DNA from 3 places in the Rothia sp. LK2588 genome. Region 1 is predicted to be linked to each of the others. Evidence: predicted binding sites of a transcription regulator. Region 1 holds the regulator's gene; each other region holds the start of a gene.
What was found. The regulator HrcA, encoded in region 1, represses chaperone genes, less so after heat shock. The targets are predictions, from matches to a motif close to TTNGCACTCGNNNNNNNCGAGTGCNAA.
Positions count from the first base shown of each region.

Region 2: a site for HrcA is predicted at 2,171-2,197, ahead of groL (chaperonin GroEL). Genes of this name have one in related genera too.
Region 3: a site for HrcA is predicted at 1,797-1,823, ahead of groES (co-chaperone GroES). Genes of this name have one in related genera too.

Region 1 covers NZ_JAYWLS010000001.1:548,608-554,139, reverse strand. The annotation lists gene VVR12_RS02620 (PhoH family protein) at 1-337, opposite strand, end outside; gene VVR12_RS02615 (16S rRNA (uracil(1498)-N(3))-methyltransferase) at 514-1,278, opposite strand; gene dnaJ (molecular chaperone DnaJ) at 1,293-2,420, opposite strand; gene hrcA (heat-inducible transcriptional repressor HrcA) at 2,476-3,483, opposite strand; gene VVR12_RS02600 (DUF3097 family protein) at 3,643-4,509, shown strand; gene VVR12_RS02595 (DUF4870 domain-containing protein) at 4,667-5,077, shown strand; gene hemW (radical SAM family heme chaperone HemW) at 5,144-5,532, opposite strand, start outside.
Region 2 covers NZ_JAYWLS010000002.1:261,350-266,881, forward strand. The annotation lists gene VVR12_RS05560 (FBP domain-containing protein) at 1-167, shown strand, start outside; gene groL (chaperonin GroEL) at 387-2,015, opposite strand; gene VVR12_RS05570 (LytR C-terminal domain-containing protein) at 2,333-2,974, opposite strand; gene VVR12_RS05575 (DUF3263 domain-containing protein) at 3,039-3,287, opposite strand; gene VVR12_RS05580 (uracil-DNA glycosylase) at 3,398-4,048, shown strand; gene VVR12_RS05585 (threonine/serine exporter ThrE family protein) at 3,993-5,532, opposite strand, start outside.
Region 3 covers NZ_JAYWLS010000001.1:8,902-14,433, forward strand. The annotation lists gene VVR12_RS00045 (glutamate--cysteine ligase) at 1-313, opposite strand, end outside; gene VVR12_RS00050 (THUMP-like domain-containing protein) at 388-1,713, opposite strand; gene groES (co-chaperone GroES) at 1,928-2,221, shown strand; gene groL (chaperonin GroEL) at 2,262-3,854, shown strand; gene VVR12_RS00065 (acyltransferase family protein) at 4,048-5,532, shown strand, end outside.

The DNA of each region.
Region 1 (5,532 bases):
GAATATTTTGGCTCATCGCGTGAGCTGGCTGATCAAGTTCGGCGCTTACCATGTCGATAACCCGGGTGACGGTATCTGCAGAGATGGTTATCCCCTGATGAGCGAGACGCGCTAACTCGCTGAGCAGACGAATAATCGTCGCGACAGCCTCGGAGGGGCCAGTCACCACAACATCCAAATCTTTGGGACGTAGGGAGACTGTCGGGAATCGTGACTCCACGATTGCAATGCTGGAATCCGAAGGTCCCATGACGGCGACCATTTCGCTCCGTGATCCGAAGGTGAAGGTTCTTGCTACAGAAAGCGGGCGGCTGGCGCCTGTGAGAGTTGTGGTCATAACCGGCTTACGCCTGATCAGAGCTCCTTAGACTCTAAGTATTAGTTCTCATATACAGGGTATCCTGCCAGAGTGGGTCTGGAGGCAGGGGGGCAATCATGCCCAGAGTGAACTCAACCTAAAACTCAGATGAAACTCCTCGCTGAGCCGCCTATTTTCACTGGAGCAGTTGGGTGTCACCATCGTCCCAGGAGGGTATTCACCTGTGATATGGCCGCAGCTCCAGCGGTGGAAGCTCTGAGGATCTCCGGGCCTAACACCCCGGTCTTTGCCCCGGCTGCGATCAACTGGGAAACCTCGTCCTCGCTGATGCCTCCTTCCGGACCCACCACGATGTACAACTCCCCCAGCCGTTCTGTGTCTAACTGTCGAATATGCTCAGATAATCGGAACCCCTCGCGTTCATCTAGAACAAATACCTCTGCACCCTGGTGGGTAACCTCTTCGATGAACCCCGTCAGTTGCTTGGTGGAATGGAGGTCGTAGACCGTGGGGATGAGAGCTCTACGAGCCTGTTTAGCTGCCGCTACTACCGTCTTTTCCCATTTGGCATGCGCCTTATCGGCGCGCGAACCTTTCCACTGCACGATAGAACGATGTGCCGACCAAGGAACGACTCCTACGGCACCGAGCTCAGTAGCTAACTCGATACCTAGTAAATCCCGATCATTCTTTGCCAGCGCCTGGACCAAATAGATCTCCGGGGTGCACTGCTCAGAATGAGTGGATTCCACGAGAACGCTCAGACCGTCACCGCTGAGTTGATAAACCTTACCGCAGACTCTCTGGCCTCGACCATCGGCGAGATGAATGTCTTCGCCCGGTTGCAGGCGCTTCACATTCTTTGCGTGATGCCCCTCATCTCCCGTGACCTCCAAGATATCTCCCACGGCACACTGGGCAATGATCGCGGGATCAAGGTAGAAAATTGGAGCCGTCATTCAGAGGGTAACCTTTACTTTTCGAAACGTTCTTTAAAGCGTGAGAAGAATCCGCCCTTTTCCGTGACGGTTTCGCTCACGTTCAGGTCTTCCTTGCGCATCCGTGCAAACTCACGCAGAAGCTCGTTCTCTTCTTTGGAAAGATCGGTGGGCGTACGGACTTCCACGGTGACTTTCAAGTCACCTCGGCCCTGGCCGCGCAGTCGAGTCACGCCCAGTCCCTGCAGTGTAATGATTTCACCCGATTGCAGACCCGGTCGCACATCAATCGACTGTTCACCGTCGAACGTATCTAGGGTGATAGAAGTGCCGAGTGCGGCAGCCACCATGGAGATACCGACGGTGGCATGAAGGTCGTCGCCCTCGCGGGAGAAAACGGGATGCCCCTGCACGCGAAGCTCGACGTAGAGGTCGCCGTTGGGGCCTCCAGCGACACCGGCCTCACCCTGGCCAGAGAGTCGGATGCGCGAACCGGAGTTGACACCGGCGGGGATCTTGATCGTGAGCGGCTTGCGTTCGCGAACACGGCCCTCGCCGTAGCACTCAGGGCAGGGAGTCTTAATAACAGTGCCGTAACCGTGACATGCCGAACACTCGACCTGCTGCATTACGGTGCCCAAGATGGATTGGACCTGTCGAGTCATGTAACCCTGGCCTCGGCACACCTGGCAGGTTTCCGGTTGAGTCCCCGGTGCGCACCCATCCCCATGGCACTTGTCGCAGGTAACCGCGGTATCCACGGTGATCGGCTTTTCGGCGCCAAATACCGCATCCTTGAGGTCAATGCGGACGTTGATGAGCGCGTCCTGCCCCTGCCGAGTACGCGAAGCAGGACCAGAGGGCTGCTGGTTGAAGAAGGCGTCGAAAATATCTCCGAATCCCCCGCCGAAACCACCAGGGAACCCGCCGCCGAAACCACCCTGAGTTTGGCCGTTTTCGTTACCCGTTTGATCGTAGATGCGACGTTTTTCTGGATCGGAGAGTACGTCATGGGCATGTGAAACCCGCTTGAACTCGTCCGCCGCCTCCGGGGAGGGATTGATATCCGGGTGAAGTTTGCGGGCTTTTTTACGATAAGCCTTCTTGATTTCTTCGGGGCTTGCGTCTCGAGACACACCGAGGGTTTCATAATGATCGCTCATGCTACTTCTTTCTCTGTCTGGTGAAAATCTTTCAGTGCACGTGAAATTTTAGGGCTCAGGGAGAAGTACCCAAAATCTTGGCTAGATACCGCGCTACCCCACGCACGGTAGATGTGGTCTGGAGATAGTCCATACGCGTAGGACCAAGGACGCCCAATTGCGAGCCATCCTCTAGGCCATAGACGCTGGTGATCACCGAGGTCTCTTGTAACGGCTTGACAGCGGTTTCTGTCCCGATCTTCACCGCAAAACCGCGGGCATCCTGAGACATCTCGTTCAAAAGCTGCAACATGGTGACCTGCTCCTCGAGAGCCTCCAGAATGGGTGCGACCGACTGTGAAAAGTCTGGCGTGGATTCTACGAGGTAAGAAGTGCCAGAGATTAACAGTTTCGAACTGGATTCCTGCCGCGCAAAGGACTGCAAAACAGAGATAACCGCGGGCGCACAATCGATTAATTGCCAATCGGCCGACTCTGTACTCAGTGAATTCACTGCATCGAGTTGATGGCCCGCAAGAGATGCAAGCAACAGTTTTTTGAGCAGTTGCACATCGTCTTCGGTGTATTGTTCGACGGTCGCGGTTTTTTGGATGACGCGGCCGGTGTCGCTAATCACCATCACCAATACCTGGTGATCCCCCACCGGCACCAGTTCAATATGGCGGATTGTCGTGACCGGATTCAAGGAATACTGCAGGACAGCAACCTGGTGGGTCAACTGCGAGAGCGCCCGGACCGTCTTCTGAAAAACTTCTTCGACGCTATCCGAACTGTCGAGCAGGGTGTGAATCGCGCGCTTCTGCGCTGGGGTGAGAGCTCTCGGCACAGTGATTTCATCGACAAAGTAGCGGTATCCCTTCTCAGTGGGAATACGTCCCGCACTCGCGTGCGGCGCTCGTATGAGCCCCTCTTCTTCGAGAAGCGCCATATCGTTGCGAACGGTAGCACTAGATACCTTCAAGTTATGACGCTCAATCAGCGCCTTGGAACCCACCGGCTCTCGGGAACGTACGAAATCTTCGACAATGGCCCGGAGCACCTGATGTTTGCGCGGCTGCGTCACGGCTCTCCTTTCGGGCGGGGCTACGAATTGATAGCTTCATCCTGGCACTTGTCTTCGTCAAGTGCTAATTCAACTCTAATACTTTAACGCCAACATCCTCAGGGCCGTACGCTTTGGGCTAAGGTGAAGTTGCCCCTGCCTGCGTCCTAAGAAGAAAGTATGCACGTGAACGACTACTATTCGTGGGGAGCTCAGGATCTCTCCAATTCCACGCGCGATAACCGGCCTGCCACCCCTCGTGAGGTGCCTGTTCAACGCGGAATGTTGCTCGAGGACGTCCAGAGTGGTTGGGTGGGTGTGGTGGTCTCCCTCGAAACCATCGGCGGGATGCGCGTCCTAGGACTCGAGGACGCGCGAGGAAAAGTTAAATCGTTCCCGCTCGGCCCGGGCTTCCTCCTCGAAGGAGAGCCCATCATCGTCACCGCACCGCGCGCCAAACCCCGCCTTCAGGCCCCCAGGATTTCACGATCTGGTTCTCGGGTCGTCGAACAATCTCCGGCCAGAATTGCTCAGGCCTCGCGGTTATGGGTCGAAGGTACCCACGACGCTGAACTCGTGGAAAAGGTTTGGGGTCACGATCTCAGGGTGGAGGGTATCGTCGTGGAACCTCTACACGGGGTCGACGATCTCGCTGCCGCCATTCGTGACTTCGGTCCCGCGCCTCACCGTAAGCTGGGCATTCTGGTAGATCACCTCATTGCGGGGACCAAGGAATCGAAGATCGTGCAGGAAGCCCGTGCGGTACCGGGTGCCGCCGAGAACGTACTCATCGTCGGGCATCCCTATGTGGACGTCTGGCAGGCGGTCAAGCCCGCAACGTTGGGTATGGCCTCCTGGCCTGTTATCCCTCGACACGAGGAGTGGAAGAAAGGAGTTCTCCGTACCTTTGGTTGGCCCCATGAAACCCAAGCAGACGTCGCAGCAGGATGGAAACGCATTCTCGAAAAAGTCGATAGCTACTCCGACCTTGAACCGGACATTCTCGGACCGGTGGAGCACCTCATCGACTTCATCACCGCCCCGTAGAGCCACTACCTGGTCGTGCCAGTGAACTCTGAGAAAACTATGCTGACGGGTGTGAGTGTCCTTGCACTAACGTAAGGGGGCGAGCACCTAGAATTAATGCTGACTTGTAAGGTGAGGCCGACTGGCCGACGCTCAATCTCTGTAGAATGGTGAAACTTTGAAATCTGCGATCGCACCGGATTCAACTTTTGAGGGAACCTCGGCAACCGCCAAAAAGCTGACAGTCCATGGAGACCGCAACATCGCTACACTCGCTCACTTCGGTGGCGTTATTGGGTGCATCCCCTCGGGCATTATTTACTACCTGTACCGTGGGCGCGGCCCATTCACCGAGCAGGAGTCACGTGAGGCATTGAATTTCACTCTCTTGCCCACAATCGTGATTGTACTGTTCATGCTGTTGACCAACGTTCCTGTGGTCGGTGGATTCTTTGGGCTCATTGCCGCTCTGATGTGGGCATTCCTGGCATTCATGTCTTTGGTTGCCGGCATCAAAGTTAACCGTGGTAACCCTTATCAGTACAAGTTTAATACCGCTCTCTTCGACCGGATGTCGAACCGCAAGTAAGAAGTACTTTAAATCTTGACCCCGCCGGGCAACCGGTGGGGTCAATATTTTTCTCAGATTTTTGGTTCACGGGGTGTTCAGATCGGGCACAAGCTCGCGAGTCACAGCGTCTCCGAGGAGGCGACCCTGTAGTGTCAGCTGTACCCGTTGCCGGTCCAAAGCTTGCTGGTCAATGAGACCCTGGCGCGAGAGCCACTTCAACTTCTCCTCTAGCACCTGCGGCGTATGCCAGGGCCGAAGATCCTCGAGCGTTATACCCTCTCTAATGCGAAGCAATAACATGATCCGTTCAAAAGCCTGGGTGGATTCCGATAAAACTTCTCGAGCTGCAGCAGGCGATTCTCCAGCGCGTACCCGATTCGCGTAAGCCAAAGGATGTTTGACGTTCCACCATCGGGTCCCCGCGATGTGCGAATGGGCTCCCGGGCCGATCCCCCACCAATCGTCATTATTCC
Region 2 (5,532 bases), on a different contig from region 1:
TCTGCACCGACCTCGACTGCACCGCCTACGTCACCGGCAAGAAGAAACCCGAAGGCATCCGGCAGATGGACGAATCACTCTCGGTCGAAGAGAGAATCGAGCGCACCCGTTCGAACGTGGTCGGGTTGATCGAGCGCGTGGAAGAATCCCGGAACGCAAGGTCCTAACAACGCAGAAAGACGCCGCACCCTAGCTCCACGAAAACCCTTGAGTTCTCGCCAAGCCGGGGTGCGGCGTCCTCGTCTTAATGTCTGAGCTGGAGAGGGGCACCCGCTGCGCGGGCGCCCCAACCTCCGCACCTCGATGATTTGCTCGCTACGCTTCGCAAACTCATCTCGGATTCGCAAGAATTTTTACTCCCGCTGACGCGGAAAATTCTTGCTCATTTACATCATGCCGCCCATGCCCGGGTCCATGCCTGCGGCGGGGTTAGCGCCAGCCGGCTCGGGCTTGTCGGCAACAACAGCCTCGGTGGTCAAGAACAGACCGGCGATCGAAGCGGCGTTCTGCAGAGCAGAGCGGGTCACCTTCACCGGGTCGTTAATGCCAGCGGCCATCAGGTCTTCGTACTCGCCGGTAGCGGCGTTCAGACCGGTGCCCTCGGGCAGTTCGCGAACCTTCGAGACCACAACGCCCGGCTCCAGGCCAGCGTTCTGAGCGATCTGCTTCAGCGGAGCGTCGATAGCAACCTGAACGATGTTCGCACCGGTAGCCTCGTCACCCTCCAGCTGCAGCGACTGGAATGCCTTAGCGCCAGCCTGAATCAGGGCCACGCCACCGCCGGCAACGATGCCCTCTTCAACGGCAGCCTTAGCGTTACGCACGGCGTCCTCAATACGGTGCTTGCGCTCCTTCAGCTCAACCTCGGTAGCGGCACCTGCCTTGAGCACTGCCACACCGCCGGCCAGCTTAGCCAGGCGCTCCTGCAGCTTCTCGCGGTCGTAATCCGAATCGGAGTTAGCGATCTCGCCGCGGATCTGAGCCACGCGACCCTCGATAGCGGCCTGGTCGCCAGCGCCCTCGATGATGGTAGTTTCGTCCTTGGTCACAACAACCTTGCGAGCCGAACCCAGCAGATCCAGGTTTGCCTGCTCCAGCGAGAGACCCATCTCTTCGGTGATCACCTGGCCGCCGGTCAGAATAGCGATGTCTGCCATCTGAGCCTTGCGGCGGTCACCGAAACCGGGAGCCTTCACGGCAACCGACTTGATGGAGCCACGCATCTTGTTCAGCACCAGCAGAGCCAGAGCCTCGCCCTCGACGTCCTCGGCGATGATCAGCAGGGGCTTGCCCGACTGCATGACCTTCTCGAGAACCGGAACCAGGTCCTTCACGTTCGAGATCTTGGAGTTCACCACGAGGATGTAGGGATCCTCGAGCACAGCTTCCTGGCGGTCAGCGTCGGTCACGAAGTAACCGGAGAGGAAACCCTTGTCGAAGCGCATACCCTCGGTCAGCTCCAGCTCGAGGCCGAAGGTGTTGGACTCCTCGACGGTGATAACGCCTTCCTTGCCGACCTTCTCCATGGCCTCGGCGATCAGCTTACCGATCTCCTTGTCGCCAGCCGAGATAGATGCGGTAGCCGCGATCTCTTCTTCGGTCTCGACTTCCTTAGCGGAGCTCAGCAGCTCGGCGGTCACGGCCTCAACGGCCTTCTCGATACCGCGCTTGAGCGAGAGGGGGTCAGCGCCAGCGGCAACGTTGCGCAGGCCTTCGCGAACCAGTGCCTGAGCCAGCACGGTTGCGGTGGTGGTGCCGTCACCGGCAACGTCGTCAGTCTTCTTGGCGACTTCCTTGACCAGCTCGGCGCCGATCTTCTCGTAAGGATCCTCGAGTTCGATTTCCTTAGCGATGGACACACCGTCGTTGGTGATGGTGGGAGCGCCCCAAGCCTTCTCCAGCACAACGTTGCGACCACGGGGGCCGAGAGTTACCTTGACCGCGTCTGCCAGGGTGTTGAGACCCTTCTCCAGACCGCGGCGTGCTTCTTCATCAAAAGCAATAAGCTTTGCCATATGAGCTTAATCCCTCCTGGACTAAGAGTTGTTTTCTCTCGCCGATGCCCGCGACGGACGACGCCCTCGCCACCGCGTTCTGCACGGCAACGCAACGCCTCACCTGCGAAAGGAAAGTGTTTCCCTCAACGCCCCGCCAAACCTAGCACTACGATTTAGCAGTATGGCGCCGAGAGTGCTAACTCAATTTTTACACTTGGCTCACGCCGTTGCAAACCTTTTTAGCACCGAGAGGGTTTAATCGCGCACAGCGGAGCGAGCGCTCACGCCAAGAGGGCCCGCAGCGACCCGAACAGATCTCGGATCAGCTCACTCGATCACTGAGCGGGCGCGCTGGACGCCGGCGCGGAGGACGCCGCGTCCGAGGGAGTCGCCGAGGCCGAAGCGGCCGCCGCACGAGCCTCGTCCACGCCTAGGTAATCGGGGCCGAGCACCACGTACACGTCCGTCTTTGCCTCGTTGTCGGAGTCGATATACGGCACGCCGATGTCGTCGGCCAACGCGCCGGCTTCACCCACGAAACCGTTCGAGTAATACGCCACCGACGAGCTCAACGCGTGGCCGTCCCAGGGCTTGACCGGCTTCACCTGAAAACCGCGCTGCTTCAAAACCTGTTGCACCTGGTTCGCCACCGCCGGGGTCGTGCCACCGTTGAAGACCTGCACCGTGACCTCCTCCGAAGGGTCCTTGGGCTGATGCGAAGCGGAGGGCTGGCCGTTACCCGCCCACTCGTTGGCCGACTTGTTGCCGGGCGAGTTGAGGCCGGCGTCCGGAGCGAGGGTGCGCGGCTGCACCACAAACATCACCGTGCCCACCAGCAACGCCAGAGTGCCCGCGGCGAGAATGGCCCACAGGCCCTTCATGCTCGCCCGCGGGTTGACCACCTTACCGCGATACACGCCGCGGCGTGAAGAGTCTTCGGGTACGTCATCGAACTCATCGCGAGGGTACTCGTTCACGTATCTCTCCATCGGTGGCAGGGGGTATTCATGTCTAGGGTACACACGCGCGATGCTGCGTGCGCTATTGGTCTCGAAAATCACGCAGCCGACGGGTGAGCGCGGGCTCGGCGGCGATAATCCTCGGGTCGTCGATCATCTGGTTCAACCGCTGATAGTAGGTAATCGGGGCCATATTCAGCTCGGCGCGGATCGCCTGCTCCTTGGTGCCCGGATACTTCCACTGCCGCTTCTCGATCGAGAGAATACCGGCCTCTACCTCGGTCAGCCGAGACCGCTGCCCGGGGTGTTCTTCGCTGTCGCTTCGCTCCATCGCCGGCTCCTCTCTCTACGATGCGATCTCACCGCTCACGATATCCTAGTGCACGTACCTGCCTTCGAGTCTCAGGAGAGCCCGTGCCCGCACAACCGTTGAACACCGTCATGGCCGACGACTGGGCGCAGGCGCTAGCCCCGGTCGAACCGAACATCCGCGCCATGGGCGACTTTCTGCGCGCCGAACACGCCGCCGGCCGCCACACCCTGCCGCCGGCCACCGACATCTTCAACGCGTTCAAACGCCCCATGGCCGAGGTCAAGGTGCTCATCATCGGCCAAGACCCCTACCCCACCCCGGGGCACGCGATGGGCCTCTCGTTCTCGGTGCGCCCCGACGTCCGGCCCATCCCCCGCTCGTTGCAGAACATCTATAAGGAACTCCACGCAGACCTCGGCATTGCCGCCCCTGACCACGGCGACCTCTCTGCCTGGGCCGACGAAGGCGTGATGCTCATGAACCGGGTGCTTTCGGTGGGCGCGGGCAACGCCGGCTCGCACCGCAACCGCGGCTGGGAGGCTGTGACCACCTGCGCCATCCAGGCCCTGGCCGCACGCGGCACCCCGCTGGTCGGCCTGCTCTGGGGCAGGGACGCCCGCAACGCCAAGGCGCTCCTCGGCGACTACCCCTGCGTGGAGTCTGCACACCCCTCGCCGCTCTCGGCCTCGCGCGGTTTCTTCGGCAGCCGCCCGTTCTCCCGCGTCAACGAACTCTTGGAACAACAGGGCGCCGCTCCCGTGAACTGGGCCCTGAGCTAAAGACCGCACGCACCTGCTGAATGGTGAACATCATCAGCCAGATGCCCATCACCACGCCCGCCGTCATCGCCACGATATTCGAGGCCGCCGCGTACAGGCTGGTATAGGCCTCCGGCCCGTTGCCGTCGACCAACAGCGAGTAGAGGCCGCGGAACACCGTCAGCCCCGGTAGCAGAAACATGATGCCCGGCACCGCAACAATGGACTGCGGTGCCCGCCGCAGATAAGCCAGCAGAGCCGCCAGCGCACCCACCGTGAACGCGCCGAGCGCCGTGTTGAACTTGCCCGGCGCCACGCCCGTCATCGCGCTCAGCCCGTAGTACGCGCCCTGCCCGCACACCGAGACCAACGCGACCGTGACCAGCGTCCGCCAACCGCCCTGGGTGGTCGCGGCAACCATCACCGATCCCATCGCCATGCCCGCGATGTTCAGCCACAGCGGCGGCGGGTTGAACACGGCCTGCTGCACGTCCATGGACGCCGCGTACAGGTGACCGGTGACTGTCAGCGCCGACGCGATGCCAGACACCAACCCCAAGAAGCCGATCCCGGTGGTCACCAGTTTGCCCGCCGCCGTCAACGGGTAACCCGTCATCGCGTCTTGGGCCGCCGAGAACAGCGAGGCGGTGGGCATGAGCATAATCAATCCGGCGCCCACGATGTGTGGGCCCGAAACGATGAACCCCATGTCGTCGAAGATCGAATCCTGGTGACTGACCAGTACCGCCACCGCGGTGATCATCGCGCCGCCGGCCATCATCGAGAAGAACCCGGGCAGTTTCAGAGCGCCCACCCACCGCATCGCGAAGTGCACCCCGATGAAGGTAAAAAAGGCCACGGCCGCCGCGCGTACGCTCCCACCAATGCCCAGGGTGAAGGAGACCGCCATGAGCAGGTTGAACGCGAAAATCACGCCGGGCGGATATTTCTTCTTGCTCGCATTAATCTGTTGCAAGCGACGCTCGGCCCCGCGGCGGGTCATATCTTTCTCGGTGATCTCGTGGATTAGTTTGTACACCTGGGCCAGGGCGGCATAGTTCTCTGACCATGAACGCACCACGCGCACCACCGTGTGGCTGAAGTTCTCAGAAGTGCGCGCACCAAAGGCTGCGTACAAGAACTTGTTCTCTTCGTCGACCTCGATATCGGAGACGTAGTTGACCGTCATCGCCTGGCTGGTGATGTTGACTTCCACACCCTGCAACCCATAGGCGGAGCACACGGCCACGATCGCCGACTCGATATCCATCGTGTCTGCCCCGTAGCGGAACATCGTATCGCCCAGACGCACCACGAAGTGCAACACCTCGCGTGCCTCTTCTTTGCGGGTCACGAAGCGCTCGTGATTCAGCTGGGCTGCCATCACGAACTGACGCTGCGCCACTCGCGCCACACCGCGCACCGGCACGGTGGCCGCCTGCGGGGCCGCCACAAACTCGCGAAGAGTATTCCTGACGCCGGACTTAGCTGTTCGGGCTCCGGCG
Region 3 (5,532 bases), 540 kb from region 1:
GGGTGCCGGCGGAGAAGAAGTCGAGCCCCAGCTCATCGGTGACCGCGCGCAAACTCTCGGCGGCGTTCTGCAACTGACCGACGCCTTCGGCGACGGTGGAGCAGACTCCGGTGACGAGCTCTACCGTGTTATCGAGAAACTCGCCGGTGATATGGGCGCCGTCAGTGGTGTTGAGCAACTCCGGGGCCCGCTCAGGGATGAGCTCCAGCACCTCCTGGGCGCGGGAGGAGAGCTCGCCGGTGGCGCGGTCTACCAGGGCTAGCTCCCATTCGAGGCCGAGTGTTGATTGGGCCGAGGATGCAAATTCAGTCACGTATGTTCTCCGCTCAGCTGGGCTTACTGCGCCCAGCGGCTGGGCTGTGGTTGTCTTTGTTCAATTTTAGAGGTTCAGAGCGGTCGTACATGAATCGCAACTCGCTGGCTGGATGCTCCCTCGCCAAACCGAGTGAGCACGAGCGTAGCCTCGTGGGCTGCGGAGGCCTTGCCGGATTTCTTCTTCGACCCGGCCAACAGTTTCTTGCGCAACTGCTCGGGAACGACGTCTACCCCGCGTTTCTTGATGGTCAGCGCGCCGATGCCTTCTTCACGCACCCAGCGCTTGAGGATCTTATCGTTGATGGGCATGGTGTCGATCACGCGGAATCCCTGGAGTGCGGGGTGATCGATGTCATGGTCTGCCGAGAGGTAGGCGATGCGTTCGTCGAGCAGATGCGCGCCGACCTCCGCCGCGAGCTCCGCGACGAGGTGCGATCGCACGATCGCCCCGTCGGGTTCGTAGAGGTAGCGCCCCAGCTCACCCACGGGGCCGGTGGCGGATTCGCGGTGTGCGCTAGAGATTTCATAGCGGACGCGGGGGTTCAGCGGGTCTGCATCCAGCAGGGTTGCCGTGCGGGCCACCTCGGGTTGCGCCAGCGCGTTGAACCAGAGCACGGCCTCGACTACCGAACCGCCGTGGCTGACCCACTGACACTGGGCACCGTGTGGGATGTGTTCGTGCGGCAGCCCCGGGCCCATTTTCACGCCCATCGCAATCCCGGTGTCAGCCAGGTTGCGGACGAAAGACAGCGGGGGCGCGAAGGCCTCGGGGTCGAAGATGCGCGGCCCGTTGGTACCGCCGCTCTGATCGCGGCGGGCTGGATCCAACCACAATGAGGCAGGCAACTCGCCCGGTGCCGGCCCGAGCTGGCTGAGGTCGGCGTCCTGAACATCTCCCACGAGCACGCGCGCGGTGGGAAACTCGGCGAGGTTGTGGGCCGTCAGTGCCGCGGTGCGCGGATCGATCTCCACTGCGCTGACCGACAATCCGGCCTCGGCGAAGGCCCAGGAATCGGTACCCAGACCGCATCCAAGATCGGCGACCGAGTCGAGACCGGCAGCGCGAAAGCGGGCGGCGTGCCAGCGGGCGACGGCGGTGCGCGTTGCCTGCTCAAAGCCCGCGGAGGTGAAGAGCATGCGCTCGGCGCGCTCGCCGAACTTCACGGCGGCCCTGGTACGGGTTTTGGCCTGGTTCAGCACCCAGGAGACCTGATCGGGGGTGAAACCGCGGTCGCGCAGAGTGCTGGCCGCGGCCAGAGCCGAGGAGGATTCATAGGGCACGAACTCCTCGATGGCCGCAATTTCGGCGGCAGATGCTAAGACTGCAGGGGCAGGGGAGAGGGGTGCGGGCGCGTCGGGGCTTGCTGGGCGATCGAAGGCGGGGCTGAGATCTGTCATCACTGCCTATCTTATAAGGTGCGCTCACCGCGAAACGGAGGGGTTTTCTTGACCTGCTCACGGGGACGGTTCTAAAGTTTGTGTTAGCACTTGAATGTGTGAAGTGCTAAAACCGAAACCGGTTGCAACTGGGTTCGCCGTCACCGCGACGATGGCGCACACAGGGTATGAGCACGTTCAACATTTGAAGACCTACCTCGAGCAGGGAGAAAACATGTCAAACATCAAGCCGCTTGAAGACCGCGTTGTTGTTCAGATCGTAGAGGCAGAGCAGACCACCGCCTCCGGCCTGGTCATCCCCGACACCGCGAAGGAAAAGCCGCAGGAAGCCAAGGTTATCGCCGTGGGTCCCGGTCGCACCGACGACAAGGGCAACCGCATCCCCGTTGATGTTGCCGAGGGCGACACCGTGATCTTCTCCAAGTACGGCGGCACCGAAGTTTCCTACGGCGGCACCGACTACCTGATTCTCTCGGCACGCGACGTGCTGGCTGTCGTCACCAAGTAAGCAACTTTCCGCTCACTACTCATAAGGAGTTGATGGATTCATGGCGAAGCAGCTTGAATTCAACGACGACGCGCGAAAGCACCTGCAGGCCGGTGTCGATAAGCTCGCCAACGCTGTCAAAGTAACCCTCGGCCCCCGCGGCCGTAACGTGGTGCTGGATAAGCAGTGGGGTTCGCCCATTATCACCAACGACGGTGTGTCCATCGCTCGAGAAATCGAGTTGGACAACCCGTACGAGAACCTGGGCGCTCAGCTGGCCAAGGAAGTCGCCACCAAGACCAATGACGTCGCTGGTGACGGCACCACCACCGCGACCGTGCTGGCGCAGGCACTGGTTGCCGAAGGTCTCCGTAACGTGACCTCCGGCGCCGCACCCGGTGAGGTCAAGCGCGGCATCGAGACCGCCGTCAAGGCTGTCTCGGCTCGTTTGCTCGAGAACGCCCGCGAGGTTGAGGGCAACGAGGTCGCACATGTGGCTGCGATCTCTGCTCAGTCGCCGGAAATCGGTGAATTGCTGGCGCAGGCTTTCGAGAAGGTCGGCCAGGATGGTGTGATCACCATCGAAGATGGTTCCACCACCGAAATCGAACTCGATATCACCGAGGGTATGCAGTTCGACAAGGGTTACCTTTCGCCCTCTTTCGTGACCGACGCCGAGCGCGCCGAGGCCGTTCTCGAAGACACCGCTATCTTGCTCTACCAGGGCAAGATCAGCACCGTCACCGAGATCATGCCTGTGTTGGAGAAGGTCGTGCAGGCTAAGAAGCCGCTGACCATCATCGCTGAAGATGTCGACGGCGAGGCATTGTCGACCCTGGTCGTCAACAAGATGCGCGGCAACCTCAACGTTGTGGCGCTGAAGGCTCCCGGTTTCGGCGACCGCCGCAAGGCCATCCTGCAGGATCTGGGTGTCTTGACCGGTGCCACCGTGATCACCGGCGAGCTGGGTGCGTCCCTCGATGCGACCACCATGGACCAGCTGGGCTCGGCTCGTCGCGTGACGGTGACCAAGAACAACACCACCATCGTCGACGGCGCTGGCTCGGCCGAGGCCGTGGCCGATCGCGTGGCGCAGTTGCGTCGAGAGATCGAGCACGTCGATTCGGAGTGGGACCGCGAGAAGCTCAAGGAACGTCTGGCTAAGCTGGCTGGCGGCGTGGGCGTCATCAAGGTTGGTGCCGCTACCGAGGTCGAGGCCAAGGAGCGCAAGCACCGCATCGAGGACGCCGTCTCCTCCACTCGCGCTGCGATGGAAGAGGGCATCGTCGCCGGTGGCGGTACCGCGCTGGTGCACGCCCTGGCTGCCCTGGACGGCCTGACCCTGGACACCAAGGACGCCCAGACCGGTGTGGAGATCGTCAAGCGCGCACTGGTTCAGCCCCTGCGCTGGATCGCCGAGAATGCCGGTCAGGACGGCTACGTGGTGATCGACAAGGTCACTCAGTTGCCGCTCGGTTCCGGCTTCAACGCCAAGACTGGTGAATACGAGGACCTTCTGGCTGCCGGCGTCATTGACCCGGTCAAGGTCACCCGCTCTGCACTGGAGAATGCCTCCTCGATTGCAGCCCTGGTGTTGACCACCGAGACCCTCGTGGTGGACAAGCCCGCCGAAGAAGACGACGACGAGGACTAACGCCCCTATCGTTGTAAAACAGACAAGTTCCCCCTTCTTTGTAATTCATCACAAAGTTGGGGGACTTGTTGTTTTAACTTTCCGCTGAAATTTCCTTGCGGTAACGTTTCTCTGTGCGCTTGAAACCAAGCATGCATACTTTAGGGGTGCCTCACGCAGAGGCAAATGAGTGGATAGCGGTAGAGAGATGAGCGTGCCAGCAGGGGAAGTCGACAGTAGCAGCGTTGACACAAGCCGGTCTGCAGACCGGCCCGAGATCATCAATAATCAAGCGTCTCGCAAGTTCCGTCCCGAAATTCAGGGTCTCCGGGCGTTGGCCGTCTTTCTAGTGGCTGCCTACCACTTCTGGTTCGGTAAGGTTTCCGGCGGCGTCGACGTCTTCCTGTTAATCTCCGCATTCCTCATGGCGGGCTCCTTCACCCGCAAGATCGAGCGCGGCACCTTTGCTGGTTTCCGGGCGGTGGTGGAGTACTGGATCCACGTCTTTAAACGCATCCTCCCGCTGGCCTCGGTCACCGTGGCCGGCGTGCTACTGGGCACCTATCTGGTGCTACCCGAAGACCGCTGGGAATCGATCATTTCCGAGGCGATCTCCGTGGTGTTCTACTACGAGAACTGGTGGTCTATCGCCAACCTCGTCAACTACTACGCCGCCGATTCCTCGGTTGCCTCTCCGTTGCGTCATTTCTGGTCGCTCTCCCTGCAGGGGCAGATCTACATCCTCTGGCCGCTACTGTTTTTGCTCTCCGCCGCTCTGACCCGTGTGCTGAAAATCCGGCCACGCGTGCTCATCGCGACCGTTTTCGGTGTGGTGTTTGCGGCGTCTTTGGCCTATTCGATCTATGTGACCGCCCACTCCCAGCAGACCGCTTACTTCAATACCTTCGCCCGTCTATGGGAATTCGCGCTGGGTTCGTTCACCGCGATCATCTTGCCCTGGCTGAACATCAACCGCTACCTCCGCGCAGTCATGGGTTGGGTCGGCATCGTCATGATCGTGTCCTGTGGATTCATTTTCAATGTTGAGGGTGCGTTCCCCGGGTACGCGGCCCTCTGGCCGACTCTGGCCGCGGCCTTCATCATCACGGCCGGCGACACGCAAACCCGTTTCGGCCCGGAGAAACTTCTAACCCTCCCGCCGCTGTTGAAGCTGGGCAACATCTCCTATGCTCTCTACCTAGTGCACTGGCCGTTGCTGGTGTTCTACCTGCACCGCAACCACGCCGAAAAAGCGGGGATCGTCTCCGGCGTGGGGTTGTTGGGTATCTCGCTCGTACTCGCCTGGTTGCTCACCGAGTTCGTCGAGAAACCCGTGCGCTCGCAGAAGAGACTGGATAGCTCCAACGTGCGACGACTGGCCGTCGTCGCTGCGTGTCTGGCGGTTGCCCTCGTCCCAGCCTTCGGCTGGCAGTCCAAAATCTCCTACGACACCGCCCAGGCTGAGGAGATGAAGGAGCTGAATAACCCCGGCGCGCGCGTCCTGATGGACGAAGACCCTGCGACCGTCACCCCCGAAGCAGAACCGTTGCCGGCCTTGGCCAAGTTGCGCGAAGACTGGGCCTCCATGGGCCCCGGCTGCACCCCGGAGAACCTGCCCTTCTCGACCAGCACCGACATTAGCAAGCTCTGCATGGTTGGTAATGACCCCGAAAACCCCACCAAGACCGTGGTAGCCGTG